DNA from 3 places in the Metabacillus rhizosphaerae genome. Region 1 is predicted to be linked to each of the others. Evidence: riboswitches for the same ligand, from Rfam matches in the RefSeq annotation. Region 1 holds a riboswitch; each other region holds the start of a gene.
The links. A riboswitch is a leader RNA that binds a small molecule or an ion and turns the genes downstream of it on or off. The one in region 1 is predicted to bind thiamine pyrophosphate.
Positions count from the first base shown of each region.

Region 1 (5,269 bases):
AGGGATCGCCCCTTCCCTTTTATATAGGTTACAAAAATATTCAAGGATTTTCTCATTAAATTACATATACATAAGAGGTGTATTGCATGAAAGCGCCAGCCCCTGTAAATCGTCATCACACTGAAAAACCAGAGCATAAGCAAAGTGAATCCATGGATCTATTATGTTCAACACAATCAATCATAAAAGCTGCAGTAAAAAGGTTAGGGTATACCGAGGAGATGTATGAATTATTAAAAGAACCACTTAGAGTGATCACGGTGCGTATTCCAGTACGCATGGATGACGGTTCAATTAAAATTTTTACAGGTTACCGTTCTCAGCATAATGATTCAGTAGGCCCAACAAAAGGCGGTGTTCGTTTCCATCCAGAAGTCAATGAAGATGAGGTAAAAGCATTATCGATTTGGATGAGTCTAAAGTGTGGGATTACAAATCTTCCTTATGGCGGTGGGAAGGGTGGGATTATCTGTGACCCAAGGAATATGTCGTTTGGCGAACTTGAGAGATTAAGTCGTGGATATGTTCGTGCAATTAGCCAAATAGTTGGCCCGACTAAAGATATTCCGGCACCAGATGTATATACAAACTCGCAAATTATGGCATGGATGATGGATGAGTATAGTCGCCTTCGTGAATTTGATTCCCCAGGCTTTATTACAGGAAAGCCGCTTGTGTTAGGTGGTTCACAAGGTCGTGAGACAGCAACTGCTCGCGGTGTAACAATCTGCATTGAAGAGGCAGTCAAGAAAAAGGGAATTAGCTTACAAGGAGCACGCATTATTGTTCAAGGCTTTGGAAATGCAGGAAGCTTCTTGGCAAAATTCATGTATGATGCTGGAGCGAAAGTAATTGGTATTTCAGATGCAAATGGTGCTCTTTATGATTTAGATGGACTTGATATTCCTTATTTACTTGATCGTCGTGATAGTTTTGGGACAGTGACGAATTTGTTCTCTGATGTTATCACGAATCAGGAATTACTAGAAAAGGAATGTGACATTCTTGTCCCTGCTGCTATCTCTAATCAGATTACGGCACAAAATGCAGATCGTATAAAAGCAAAGATCGTAGTGGAAGCAGCAAATGGACCCACAACCTTAGAAGCAACAAAAATTTTAGATAGTAAAGAAGTTCTCCTTGTGCCTGATATCCTAGCAAGTGCGGGTGGTGTAACGGTCTCTTACTTTGAATGGGTTCAAAATAACCAAGGATATTATTGGTCAGAGGAAGAGGTTTCAAGGAAACTTCGAAAAGTAATGGTTGATTCATTTGCTGCTATATATTCTATGTCACAGTCGCATAAAGTTGATATGCGATTAGCAGCATATATGGTAGGGGTTCTCCATAGTATTTTCATAACCCTTGTTTTTTTCCTCTAGATTAAGTAAACTACCTGTAAATTCAATTTTTTTTCGGGGGCTGGTGGAAACCGGCTGAGATTGCAATTACGCCATTGCTGACCGTGATAACCTGTTGGATAATGCCAGCGTAGGGAATGTGATTGGGGAACTAAGAGCACTTTGCGAAGGTAGCGAAGTGCTTTTTTGATGTAATGATGGGGGCATAATGATGGGGACAGTCCCTGCAAAGCAAAGAGGGACAGTCCCCAAATAGTAAAAAGGACACTCCTCCATAACTTTCGAGAGAGTATTTTTAAGCAATAGAGACGCTTCGACTAACTAAGAGGGACAGTCCCCACCCAACTATTGGGGACTGTCCCCAAAAATGTCCCCCAAAAAAGTTATCCCCCAAAAAATAGAAAGGACAAAAAAATGATAAACAAACAAATCATAAGTACTTTAGAAAAAGTGAGAAAGCAAAATCCGCTTGTCCATAATATTACAAATGTTGTTGTAACTAATTTTACAGCAAATGGTCTATTGGCATTAGGTGCTTCACCCGTCATGGCATATGCGAAGGAAGAAGTGGCAGATATGGCAAAGATCGCGGGTGCATTAGTATTAAATATTGGCACGTTAACGCCTGATGAAATTGAGGCAATGTTAATAGCAGGAAAATCAGCGAATGAACATAACGTTCCAGTCATATTTGATCCTGTTGGTGCAGGGGCCACGCCTTATCGAACTGCAACAGCACGTCGAATTATAGAAGAATTATCGATTTCAACCATAAGAGGAAATGCAGCCGAGATTGCAAATGTAATTGGTATCGAATGGACTATTAAAGGTGTTGATGCTGGTGAAGGACATGGTAATACAGTAGAATTAGCACAAACAGCGGCAAAGCAGCTAAAAACGACGGTAATTATTACTGGGAAGGATGATGTGATGACAGATGGTAGCAAAACTTTTGTTGTTCACAACGGTCATCCAATTTTAACAAAAGTAACAGGAACAGGGTGTTTACTTAGTTCTGTAATTGGTGCGTTTTCAGCTATTGAAAAGGATCTGCTCCTTGCAGCAGTATCAGCGCTTGTTACATATGGAATTACTTCTGAGATAGCAGCAAATCTTACAGAAGAAAAGGGTCCAGGAAGCTTTCAAATTGAATTTCTAAATCAATTATCTAAAGTTTCCTCTGAAGATATCAGTAAATATGCTAGGGTTGATAAACTGTAGTTGGCAAGGAGAGGGTGTTTGTGACAAGAATTTCAACAAAGGACATGCGTGATTTACTGCGAGTATATTTTATTATGGGCAGTACTAATTGCCAATTGGACCCTAAACATGTGCTAGAGCAAGCAATCAAAGGTGGAATTTCGTTATTTCAGTTTAGAGAAAAAGGCAACGCTGCTTTTACAGATGAAGAAAAGTTTCACTTTGCTCAGGTATTACAAAGCATTTGCAAAAAACATATGATTCCATTCATAGTTAACGATGATGTGGAGTTAGCCTTAGCACTTAATGCAGATGGTGTTCATATCGGTCAAGATGATGAATCAGCAGAAGCAGTCAGACGAAAGATTGGGGACAAAATTCTTGGGGTTTCTACTCATAATCTGATAGAAGTTGAAAAAGCAATTGCCGAAGGAGCAGATTATGTAGGAATTGGTCCTATCTATTCCACGGAAACAAAAGTGGATGCGAAAGCTGCTCAAGGTACGAAGCTAATTCTAGAGGTTCGAAACAAGGGTATAAATGTTCCTATCGTTGGGATTGGTGGGATTACCTCAGAAAATGCAGCTCCTGTAATGAAAAGTGGGGGTAACGGTGTATCAGTCATTACAGCGATTAGTCTTTCAGCAGACCCAGCAAAAAGTGCTAGAGAACTGAAAGAATTAATTGACTCACTAGGTTAAATATTAATAAAACGAAGACAGCATAACTTTAATTAGTGATGCTGTTTTTTTATGGAGGAATATTGAGTATTGTAGTAGAAAGGTTTATACCATAAATTTATCATAGTTAAAAGTGACGAATTTAATAAAGACTCTGACAACTATCCTTAAATATTGAACTGTCTTTTATCGTTGCAACGTAAAATAGTATAGAGAAAGTAGTGAACAAAGATGATGCATCTTCCAATGACATTAACGAAATTAGTTAATGGCTACACATGGGAGCAGATAACGATCGGGCTCTCTGAATCGAAAACCTTCCTTTTGAAAACCAATAACCACAATCAATATTTAAAGATACAATCGATCAAGACAATTGAAAATCTACAAGATGAAAAGAATCGCTTAGAGTGGTTACAGGGGAAGCTCCCTGTACCAAAGGTTCTTCAATATGAAAAAGATGAAGAAAATGAATATCTATTACTTTCAGAAATAAAAGGAAAAGATGCCTCCAACCAATTCTATGAAAACAACTTACCGCAGTTAATGAAATTGTTGGCTATAGGTGTGAAAATGATGCATGGGATAAGCATCAAAGACTGCCCTTTTAATGAGAAATTAGAGAAAAAAATAGAAGAAGCGAGGCGGAGAGTTAAGAAGGGGCTTGTGGATGAAGAAGATTTTGATGAGAAAAGAAGTGGTAAAACAGCCAAGCAACTTTTTCAGGACCTTATCATAAAGAAACCTGTAAATGAGGAATTGGTCTTTACTCATGGCGACTATTGCCTTCCAAATATCATAATGGACAATGATAAAGTCAGTGGCTTTATTGATATGGGGCGAGCTGGAGTTGCTGATAGACATCAGGATTTGGCTTTGGCAATAAGAAGTATAAGGTATAATTTTGGCGAGGATATGGTTCCTTTTTTTCTAAATGAGTATGGTTTTGAAGTTGATGAGACAAAAATCGAATATTATCAACTTTTAGATGAGTTTTATTGACTAAGAGTAAATTTGGTTCCATTCAATCTATATCAGCATCTAGCTATAGGGGGTGTAAGGTAACATGTTTTCAGATCTAGAACTAATGGAAATTCAGGCCGAGGTTTTATTTCAATATGATATATCTGGACGTATGGAACAAATAAATGATCCTCTAAAAATGAATGCTCCCTTATTCTTTCTTGGACGAACAAAAGATGGAAATGTTACAAAATTTCATTCAGCTCTATCTAATACGAAAATAGACGAGATAAAAAAAGTTATTGCTAAAGATTCAACAAATGTTAAATTGTCTAAGCTAATTACTATATTCAAGAGCAGTACTCAACCTATAAGAAACTTATGGATTGGCCCTGCATATGTTTTTCCAGACAACTTCAATAGACCTTCTAGTGCTATAAGAATGACCAAGGAGAACAGACATTTACTTTTGGAAGGTTTCCCAACTATTTTTGAACAACTAGAGTGGAGACAACCATGCTTTGGCATAATAGAAGATGGGTTTGTTGTTTCAGTATGTTGTAGTGCGAGGAGAAGTTCATCAGCTGCAGAGGCAAGTGTGGAAACGATGGAAAAATATCGAGGTAGAGGCTATGGTGTTCAAACTGCAATAGCATGGGCAAATGCATTGCAAGAGGAGGGGATTATTCCTTTGTATAGCACATCCTGGGACAATTTTTCTTCACAGACAATTGCAGGGAAATTAAAACTATATTCATATGGGGTAGACTTCCATATAAGCTAGAGAACAAAATCTACGAGAGAGATAAAAATAGTTTGCCTGATGAAACTTTTTTGCACAAACATTACTAGTATAGAATAGTGAAACAAGATTGCTCTAGACCCACACGATTGTTACTTGTTATTATGTTCAAGTAATTGAAAAGTGGAGGCTCAAACATAAATGGAAGAACAAAAATATAACGATTTAAAATTGGGTGAACGAGGGGTAATGATTAGTATCATTGCTTACATTTGTTTATCCTCGTTGAAATTAATTGTCGGATACTCAGCAAATTCAGAAGC
Region 1 is NZ_CP147403.1:4,717,655-4,722,923, reverse strand. It holds gene WCV66_RS22835 (Glu/Leu/Phe/Val family dehydrogenase) at 153-1,382, shown strand; TPP riboswitch at 1,406-1,515, shown strand; gene thiM (hydroxyethylthiazole kinase) at 1,776-2,582, shown strand; gene thiE (thiamine phosphate synthase) at 2,603-3,262, shown strand; gene WCV66_RS22820 (APH(3') family aminoglycoside O-phosphotransferase) at 3,488-4,243, shown strand; gene WCV66_RS22815 (GNAT family N-acetyltransferase) at 4,308-4,988, shown strand; gene WCV66_RS22810 (cation diffusion facilitator family transporter) at 5,148-5,269, shown strand, end outside.

Region 2 (5,269 bases), 240 kb from region 1:
ACATTGCAGATAAACGAGAGGACGGTGTTCAAACAACTGAGATATTAAAAGAAATGAGATTAAAAGAAAAACAACGTGAAAGTGAAGCTGAAGTTAAGAAAAAAATGCTTCAAGGTCAGTTAAATGCACAATTTAGATATGGTCGTGGTAGAAATTAAGCTCAAGACGCACTGCAGCATCCCAAATATTTTGCTGCAGTGTTGACTTCTATCTCTTATTTTTTTTTTTCACTCCCTATTAATCTTCTATAAAGACAACCCTCTTTAATCTTATTTGTAGTACTAATTAACCTGGGAAAGTCACCTCAATATTTTTAATAGGCTCTTTTCTAAAAGATTGTTGTTTTTGAACAAAACTGATTAGGTTGATTGGAACGGATATGCGAGACTCCTGTGGGAGTAGCGGGACAGATGAGACCCCGCAGGCGCTTCGCGGTGAGGACGCTCATCGCCCGCCCCACGGAAAGCGAGCATCCTCTCGCTGCAATCAACCAACCCAATACTATTTTAAAAGCAACAAAGTTTGCGAAAACAACCTTTTAAAAAGAACACTCCCCTTCTATATTTTTTCATGTTCGGAAATCCTATTAACACTAAATATAAACGAATCTTTTACCACTATTCCAATTTATAATATTTCTTTATTGATTTTAAAAAAATCAGAAAAAATATACACCAAACACTTTACAATAGGATAAAATATCCGATAATAGAATTACTAGGACTTTTCCACCTAGTAAAGCTAAGTGCGAGGTGGTCATTATGATTTCGATTGATTCTGTAATCGAAGAATACCGAAAAAAAAATGTTAATTACCGCAAAAGAAAATGGGATAGACTCGCATCTAACATTAATTGCAAGCCAAAACCTAGACTTACAAAAAAAAGATTAAATAATTTTTTATTACATCAATAAGTAACTTATTGATGTATTTTTTTGTAAAATCAAATTAATAACACCACAATTATAAGGATGTGAACTAGGATGACATCACAAATTATTTGGCTAAGCAAAGGAACACCAAAAACTTTATCACATAAAGGCATCGAATACCGTTCTGGAATTTCTAAAGATCCGGTTGAAAGTTTAGAGGTAACTTTTGAACGTATTACCGGTGATGATGTTGAAAACCATAAATTTCATGGTGGATCTGAAAGAGTCATATGTGTATATCCATATGAACACTACGCATTTTGGAAAAAAACATATGGTACAACATTACCAAAAGCAGCTTTTGGTGAAAATCTGACTTTAACAAATATGCAGGAAACCGAAGTTTGTATTGGTGATATTTTTCAGATTGGAGATGCTGTTTTACAGATCTCACAAGGTAGATTTCCATGCTCAACGATTAATAAACATACAAACATCAATACATTGTTAAATAAGATAGTTGAAAAAGGCTACACCGGATATTTCTTTCGTGTATTAAAAGAAGGAATCATAACATCTCATTCGGATATCAAAATTCTTGAAAAACATACTAAACAGATCTCCATTGCAACCATTCACAATACATATTTTCATAATAAAAAAGATCTTTCGCAAATCGAATACATACTTTCACTTGATGAACTATCTTCTGAATGGAAAAATCGGATGATAAAGCTTTATGATCAATTGAAAGCTTAAAAAAGCGCAAGTCCCTTGATCAGCCTCGGGCCAATAAGACGCAATGAATAGAAGACGTTCTTTGTCTTCAATTCATTTGTGGCTTATACCCAATAGGGTCTAGTCGCTGGAGCCAGACACCAAAACTAAGTACAAAATTTTATACTTTTCTTAGCTGGAATTAATTAAAAAGCTTCCTTCTTCATTTAGAAGAGTCTACTAGTCTAATAGGATCAATATCATCCTTTTTCAAAATATTACGTTGACTAGTCACTTATTTATGATATAGTTAAAAATGATTTTAATAGTATTACCATTTTCTACTAGGGGAGTCCAATAGCCTGGACTGAGAGAGGAACGCGATTGAAGTTCTTTGACCCTTCGAACCTGATCTGGATGATACCAGCGTAGGGAAGTAGTAAGAGTTGATAAGGGGCTACTAGCGTATCTTTCTCCTTACAATTATTACTTACACCGATCGGGTTCTGAATTTCAGAACCCGTTTTTTATTTGCCTTCTGCTGTTTCTGAAAGAATTCATGTTCATTCACTTTTAAGGAGGAGAATCATGAAAATTAATATCAAACAGCCATTTCCAGGAAGTAAAAAGGTTTTTGTACAAGGAAGTACACCAGACATTCAAGTACCAGTAAGAGAAATTTTTCAAGGAACAACACAAAATACATATGGTGAAGAAGCTAATCCACCTGTTCAAGTGTATGATACGAGTGGTCCTTATACAGATGCAACTGCTGAAATCGATATTCGAAAAGGTTTGCCACGGATTAAAGAGAAATGGATTCTGGATCGTAATGATGTTGAACGATATGAGGGACGCATGGTAACGCCTCAAGATAATGGCTATAAAACAGCTAGTAAGCAATCAAATTTAGAACTATTTCCATCACATAACATAATGCCGTTAGTAGCAAAAAAAGGAAAAAGCGTCACACAGCTACACTATGCTCGCAAAGGCATTATCACTCCTGAAATGGAGTTCATTGCAATAAGAGAGCAAATGGAACCTGAATTTGTTCGCCAAGAAGTAGCTGCAGGACGTGCAATTATTCCTTCTAATATCAATCATCCAGAAAGTGAGCCGATGATTATTGGCAAGAATTTTCACGTGAAGATCAACGCAAATATTGGAAATTCTGCTGTTTCTTCATCTATTGAAGAAGAAGTGGAAAAAATGACGTGGGCAACACGTTGGGGTGCTGATAATATTATGGACCTATCGACTGGTAAAGATATTCATACAACTAGAGAGTGGATTATCCGTAACTCCCCTGTTCCAGTGGGGACTGTCCCTATTTACCAAGCATTAGAGAAAGTAAACGGTATAGCTGAAGATTTAACGTGGGAAGTATATCGGGACACGCTCATTGAACAGGCTGAACAAGGTGTTGATTATTTTACAATTCATGCTGGTGTCCTCCTTAGATACATTCCCTTAACAGCAAAACGTACAACTGGAATTGTTTCAAGAGGTGGCTCTATTTTGGCCCAATGGTGTTTAGCCCATCACCAAGAAAATTTCCTATATACTCATTTTCATGAGATTTGCGAAATTTTAACAAAGTATGATATTTCAGTTTCACTTGGTGACGGCTTAAGACCTGGTTCAATTGCAGATGCAAACGATGAGGCACAATTTGCTGAGCTCGAAACATTAGGTGAATTAACTGAGATTGCATGGAAGTATGATGTCCAAGTTATGATTGAAGGACCTGGACACGTCCCAATGCATTTAATTAAAGAAAACGTAGAAAAACAGCAGGAAATCTGTAAAGAGGCTCCGTTTTATACATTAGGGCCATTAACAACTGATATTGCCCCAGGATATGACCATATTACATCAGCCATCGGTGCAGCGATGATCGGCTGGTTTGGAACAGCGATGCTTTGCTATGTAACCCCAAAAGAACATCTTGGCTTACCAAACAAAGAAGATGTTCGCGAAGGGGTCATCGCTTATAAAATTGCTGCACATGCTGCAGACCTGGCCAAAGGGCATCCTGGTGCACAAAATCGTGATGACGCCCTGTCAAAAGCACGCTTTGAATTCAGATGGCATGACCAATTTAATCTTTCATTAGATCCTGAAAGAGCACTGGAATATCATGATGAAACATTACCGGCTGAAGGAGCTAAAACAGCCCACTTCTGTTCAATGTGTGGACCTAAGTTCTGTTCAATGAGAATCTCACAAGATATTAGACAAATGGCAAATGAAGGCACACTATCCGAACAAGAAATTCTCACTAAAGGAATGGATGAAAAATCCAAGGAATTTATCGAGGGTGGATCTGCTATTTATCGATAATCCAGAAATCCGAAAAGAGGGCTTACTACTGCCCTCTTTTCTAATAAATTTTCAAGCACATTTCTCTATCAATTACCATTGTGAAATTTCTGTGACCTGAGGCAAATAATATAGAAAATCATCTAACCTAATGAGGTTAAAAATAAGGATCTTCTCCGACAATATCCAGTGTTTTCCCTTTAAACCAATGATCGTGCTTAGGCCGATTCGGATCACCATATTTTACTCCGCCGAATTTTACCTCAAGTGGTTCATCGTAATTATAGTACGTTCTCATTTCAAATTCATGATAATGACTACCATCTGCTAAAGGGATCGCAGGACCTGTTTTCCCATAAAAACGATGATAATGCTTGTTTTCAAAGGAGGTAACCCCACGATACATATGAATATGTCGATCAAAGCTATTACCATTTACTGATCTTGTATAGCCTTCAATTGTATGATAATGGGCTTTGGTATCAGTTGTTTTTGCAAAAAAGCGATGGGCATGGTGAGGCTTTTTTGCGCCAATTATAAAACTCATAAACATCCCCCAAATAACCTTTTAAATCTTTTTATGTGAGATGAAAGTAATTGGAAAGTTGTCTTACATCCCTATCTTTCATGTCAATGACATAAGTATCTATGTCAAATACAATATAACTCTATTTTTCATCAAACTATTCTAACACTTTTCCTTATGTCTCAAAATAAAACCAAACATGTCTTTTTTCTTTTTTAGACTCATTAGTAACTTACTTATTTATTAATTATCTTCCGCTAAACTTACTTTCCTCCTCCTATTTCATACTATTATTTTCTATTACCAGTAGAATAATAAAAAAAAAATCACAAATAATACCAGCATAAACCAACAATTCGGAGGAACGTGAAGCATGAAAAAAGGATTAATCTTAAGCTTTTTATTCATATTTATTGTCCAACAAACAGCTTTTGCAGCACTGCCACAAGATCAAGTAGATCAAATACTATCAGAATTAGGATGGACTAATCATGATCTAACTGAATATCTTGATTATTACGAGCTATCTATTGATGACTTTGAAACAATTGAAGATCTAAAAAGCATGCTCGGAACACCTATAACTGATGAAAATTTAGCAGATTTATTAATTCAACATGAAATTACAAGGTCTGAGCTAGATATTTTATTAGCAGAGTTTGATGAATCCGTAGAAGATTATTTATTTATTGAAGACCTCGATATTGCTCTTATTTTTTATTTAGGCCATGACGAAGAGATGGCAGAACTAGAGGAATTCATGGCTTTAATTGGCTTAACAGATGCAGAAGTAGATTCCTTGTTTACTCACTTTATGGAACTTGACGAG
Region 2 is NZ_CP147403.1:4,476,274-4,481,542, forward strand. It holds gene WCV66_RS21705 (MerR family transcriptional regulator) at 1-158, shown strand, start outside; gene WCV66_RS21710 (MOSC domain-containing protein) at 984-1,631, shown strand; TPP riboswitch at 1,926-2,041, shown strand; gene thiC (phosphomethylpyrimidine synthase ThiC) at 2,178-3,935, shown strand; gene WCV66_RS21720 (YmaF family protein) at 4,072-4,461, opposite strand; gene WCV66_RS21725 (processed acidic surface protein) at 4,814-5,269, shown strand, end outside.
Region 2: another riboswitch for thiamine pyrophosphate. It lies ahead of thiC (phosphomethylpyrimidine synthase ThiC); the one in region 1 lies ahead of thiM (hydroxyethylthiazole kinase).

Region 3 (5,269 bases), 210 kb from region 1:
CCTTTGTTTGGAGTATGGACCATTGCATGGCTTCAATTTTCTCTATTTTATTTAGCTCCCTTTTTATATTCCTGTGTTTACTTATAGAAATTTTTTTAGCTAAGCCTTGATCACCATTTTTAATTGTAACTAGAAAAACATTGAGCAGTTGGGATGATGGAAGATTGTTCATATATTCATCAATTCTTCCTGCAGCTTTTAGAATCATAACATGATGTGATATGTCTGATTTACCTGTTCGATGTGTCGTGCTTCCTGCAAAATGAATGCAAAAATGACCAGGAAATCCGTTCTGAAGAGCACCTGCACCATGTGGCATTCCATGCATAGAAGCAGGAATTAAGCTGCTGTCATGTGCTAAAATTAAAACGGCTCTACGGTGCCAACTCCATGTTCCATTATAAATAGCCTTCATTATCTTTGTGTCTTTTTTAGTTAAAGGCTGAACATCAGCATGACCACTTCCTGCTCTCCTTTGAACATCAAAGCTCATACCGCTTTCCACATCGATCACAGTAAATGTCGATTTTCTTGGAAGTGACTCGTCTATAGAATCCCAATTTTGCATGTCAATTTGAAAGCTTATTGGAGATGGAGGATATTCGACTGTTGATGCATATGTATGTTGATGATCAAGTGAAAACAGTAGCAAGTATAAAATGAAAGTTAATAAAGTATATTTCACAGCTAGATGTCAACTCCGATATTTTGTAGATACATCTATTTTGTGTATTTTTTGTAATAAAATAGCCTCAAAAAAATGGAAAATTTAGTATCAACTTTTCTGACCCATAGAAGAGGAATAGGAGCAGAGTAGTTTTAATGGAGGATCACGAAAGTGTACCTGTAGTTTTCATTAGTTTTAAAGAATGTGCATCTTTCAATACAATTAATCACTTGTTCCTTCTAAAATTTGTTACAATTGCATATACATAGGTTTCATCATTAGAATAGGAGAATGCATCATGCTTCAAACCGTAAATCGGCAGCTTGAAAGGTCTATGCCATTCATTACGCCAGTGAGTGTTATTCTCGGTGTTTTATTTGCCGATCATTTACTAATTTTCTCATTTTTAATTCCCTGGATTTTTGCATTCATTACGTTTTCAGGAAGTCTCAATTCTAATTTTGCTTCACTAAAAGGAGTTATTAAAAGTCCACTTCCATTACTCATTATTCTATTACTATTGCACATCGTGATGCCAGTGATCGCTTGGTTTGCAGGGCATTTTCTCTTTGCAAATGATCACTTTACTGTTACTGGATTGGTGTTAGCTTCTGTAATTCCAACTGGGATTACTAGTTTTATTTGGGTCACAATATATAAGGGGAACATTGCCTTAGCCTTATCAATAATCTTATTTGATACAATACTTTCCCCATTCCTAGTGCCGCATACACTTTCATTTCTTGTTGGGCAGAAGGTAGAGATCGATACTTTTTCAATCATGAACGGGTTGATATATATGGTGGTTCTTCCTTCCATAATAGGTATGTTCATAAACCAATTATCAAAAGGGAAAAGTGTAAATGTCGGCAAAACATTAGCACCGTTTTCTAAATTAGGGCTAGCTTCTGTAGTCATGATTAATGGTGCAGTTGTTGCCCCTTATTTAAAAGTGATTACAAGTAAGTTAGTTGTTATTGCGATAACTGTTTTTATTCTCGCTTTTATAGGGTATCTTCTAGCTTGGTTAGTGGGGAATTGGTTAAACAGAGATCGAGAAACGAAAGTAGCATTGATCTTTACTGGTGGAATGCGCAATATTAGCGCCGGTGCTGTTATCGCAGTTCAATATTTTCCACCTGCAGTTGCGGTTCCTGTTATAGTTGGAATGTTGTTTCAACAAATTTTAGCTTCTATTTTTGGTTTTTTATTTAAGAAGATTGAAGATCGACAAGTCCATACTAGAAAACAGCTTGCTGACAATGTAAGTGCTTCATAGTATTGATTTAAGGTCATGTTATGTATGAAAATCAAGCAGATAAATGAATTCTGTTGCTAAATATAACATATTGTGTTAAAAATAATGTAATCAATCTAATCGTTATTTGATAATTTAATAGATTCACCACTAGGGGGGCTTTATGAAGCTGAGAGAGACCAATGTCTTGACCCTTATTACCTGATCTAGATAATACTAGCGTAGGGAAGAGGTGTTTGAAAATAAGCGCGAAAATGAAAGAGTTATTTTTTACAAGCGTTTGTACATATATTGTTCATTCAAACCACTTCTTACCAAGAGAAGTGGTTTTTTTATGTTCAAATTATGGTTTCACCTACATGATTAGGCAATTTGCCTGATTTTGCACTACTTAAAAAGGAGGCATAACATGACAAAGGAAATTGATCTGCTTGTAGAGCAAATTGATGTAAGAAAAGATGAACTTATTGAATTACTTAAAAGGCTGATTGAATATAAAACACCTGCACCCCCTGCAAGAAACACAATGGAAGCACAGCAGTTTGTTGCTAACTTTTTAAGAGAAAATGGCTTCTCCATCGATATGTGGGATGTTTACCCAAATGATCCGAATGTTGTAGGTTTTCTAGAAGGTAAGCAAGCTGATACTTTTAATAGCTTGATCATTAACGGACATATTGATGTTGCTGAGGTTAATGAGGATGAGAAGTGGGAAGCTAATCCGTTTATTCCTATTGTAAAAGACGGCGCAATCATCGGTCGTGGTGCATCAGATATGAAGGGTGGTTTAGCTGGTGCTCTGTTTGCTATTAAGCTTTTACATGAAGCAGGAATTGATCTGCCAGGTAGCTTAACTTTTCAGTCTGTTATTGGTGAAGAGGTTGGTGAAGCAGGAACACTTGAATGCTGTAAGAGAGGGTATACGGCAGATTTCGCTGTTGTCGTGGATACAAGTGATTTACATATACAAGGCCAAGGTGGTGTGATTACTGGCTGGATTACGGTTAAGAGTTCACAAACCTTCCATGATGCAACAAGAAGACAAATGCTTCATGCTGGTGGAAAGCTATTTGGCTCAAGTGCTATAGAAAAAATGATGAAAATAATCCATGGACTGCAGGAGTTAGAACGCCATTGGGCAGTGATGAAAGGCTATCCAGGATTTATTCCGGGAACAAATACAATTAATCCGGCAGTTATCGAAGGTGGTAGACATGCTGCATTTATTGCAGATGAATGTCGACTTTGGATTACTGTGCATTATTATCCAAATGAATCTCATGAACAAATCATAAAGGAAATTGAGGAGCATCTACTTCATGTAGCTAAAGCTGATCCATGGCTTCGGGAAAATCCGCCGACATTTGTATGGGGTGGGAAGTCAATGATCGTTGATCGTGGTGAAATCTTCCCTTCATTAGAGGTTGATCCTACCCACCCTGGTGTGAAACAACTAGCGTCTGCTCACCAAGGAATTATAAATAGTAAGGCAGTTGTTGATGTTTCTCCAACAGTAACAGATGGTGGTTGGCTTGGTGCTGCTGGAATTCCAACAGCAATTTATGGACCAGGAAACTTACAAAATGCACATTCGGTAAATGAGCAGGTTTCAATTGAACAGCTTATCGAATATACGAAAGTTATTTTAACGTTTATATATGAATGGTGCCATACGAAACGCACTTGAAAATAGGGGATGAAGTGACACTACCAATAGTGTAAAAGTATCTTCTATCCATGTACGACTACCCTAGGCAAAATCAAGGTGTTTTAGGCTTATCTAATAGGAGGTAATTTAATGAAGTTCAGTCAAAGACTTTATGCAAAGGTTCTACCGATATGGAATCGGAATCATACCCATCCATTTGTCCTTCAAATGGGGGATGGAACATTAGAAAAGGAAAAGTTTCGCTTTTACATGATTCAGGATTATATATATTTAATTGAATATGCAAAGGTTTTTGCATTAGGTGCAGTGAAGGCAACAGACCTTGAAACAATGGGGAAATTTGCTGCATTACTTCATTCTACACTGAATGAAGAAATGGAACTTCATCGTCAATATGCAAAACGATTCGATATTTCTGTTGAAGAGCTTGAGACAGCAAAACCGTCACCAACAACATTGGCTTATACACATTACATGCTCCATGTTAGTCAAAATGGAACACTTGCTGAGCTTGTTTCCGCACTACTTCCATGCATGTGGAGCTATTGGGAGATTGGTAAAGAGTTAAATCAACGAAAAGGTGCAAGTGACAATGAGTTTTATGGTGAGTGGATAAGTATGTATGCTTCAGATGAGTTTGGTCAGCTTGCTACATGGTGTATTGACTTAATTGATCAATTAGCTGAAGGAAAGCCAGAATCAGAGCTTGAGAAACTGGAGGACATTTTTCTTAATACAACTCGTTTTGAATATATGTTTTGGGATATGGCCTACCAAGAAGCGATGTGGCCGACAGATGAATAAGTCAGCCTTAACGTTTCAAAATGTTAGCTTTCACTATGAAGAAGGAAATAACCCGATCCTCCAAGACTTTGATATACATATTAGCAAAGGTGAGTTCGTGAGTATAATTGGACCAAGCGGTTGTGGGAAAAGTACATTATTTAAGTTAGTCACAGGGTTAGAACAACCCACAGAGGGTGAGATTTTTCTAAGGGATCAGTTGGCTACTAATCGTCTTGGGCAGGTTGGCTACATGCCACAGCAAGATTTGCTTTTACCTTGGCGGACAATTATCGAAAACGCTTCCCTTCCATTAGAAATAAAAGGAATTAAAAAGCGTGAAGCACATCAGCGGGTTCTTGAATTATTTGAGGCATTTGGCATAAAAGGTATTGAAGACTGTTACCCGAGTGATTTATCAGGAGGGATGAGGCAAAGAGTTTCGTTTTTACGTACTATTTTAACTGGTTCTCAAGTCTTACTGTTAGATGAGCCTTTTAGCTCCCTTGATGCGATCACGCGAATTTCTTTGCAGGAATGGTTAATAGCTCAATGGCAAAAGCGGAAGGAAACAATTCTTTTTATTACACATGACGTAAACGAGGCGCTGTTTTTATCGGATAGAATCTTCGTTTTTACGGAAACGCCATCTAGTAAACTAGAAGAAGTTAAGGTTCCTCTCGAACGTCCGCGAAACTTAAAGGATTTGAATAAGCCTGCATTACTGGAGATGAAGGATTACTTGATTGACCAGCTTCGAAAGAGGGTGAAGCTATGAGTTTTTTGAAAAAATATGCAGCAGCAAGCCTTCTTGTTAGTTGCTTTTTATTAATCTGGGAGGTTGGGGCAGGGCTGATAGATTTAGTGTTTATTCTACCAGCGCCAACTGATA
Region 3 is NZ_CP147403.1:4,508,778-4,514,046, reverse strand. It holds gene WCV66_RS21900 (hypothetical protein) at 1-685, opposite strand, end outside; gene WCV66_RS21895 (bile acid:sodium symporter family protein) at 966-1,946, shown strand; TPP riboswitch at 2,068-2,170, shown strand; gene WCV66_RS21890 (acetylornithine deacetylase) at 2,335-3,612, shown strand; gene tenA (thiaminase II) at 3,724-4,398, shown strand; gene WCV66_RS21880 (ABC transporter ATP-binding protein) at 4,391-5,155, shown strand; gene WCV66_RS21875 (ABC transporter permease) at 5,152-5,269, shown strand, end outside.
Region 3: another riboswitch for thiamine pyrophosphate. It lies ahead of WCV66_RS21890 (acetylornithine deacetylase); the one in region 1 lies ahead of thiM (hydroxyethylthiazole kinase).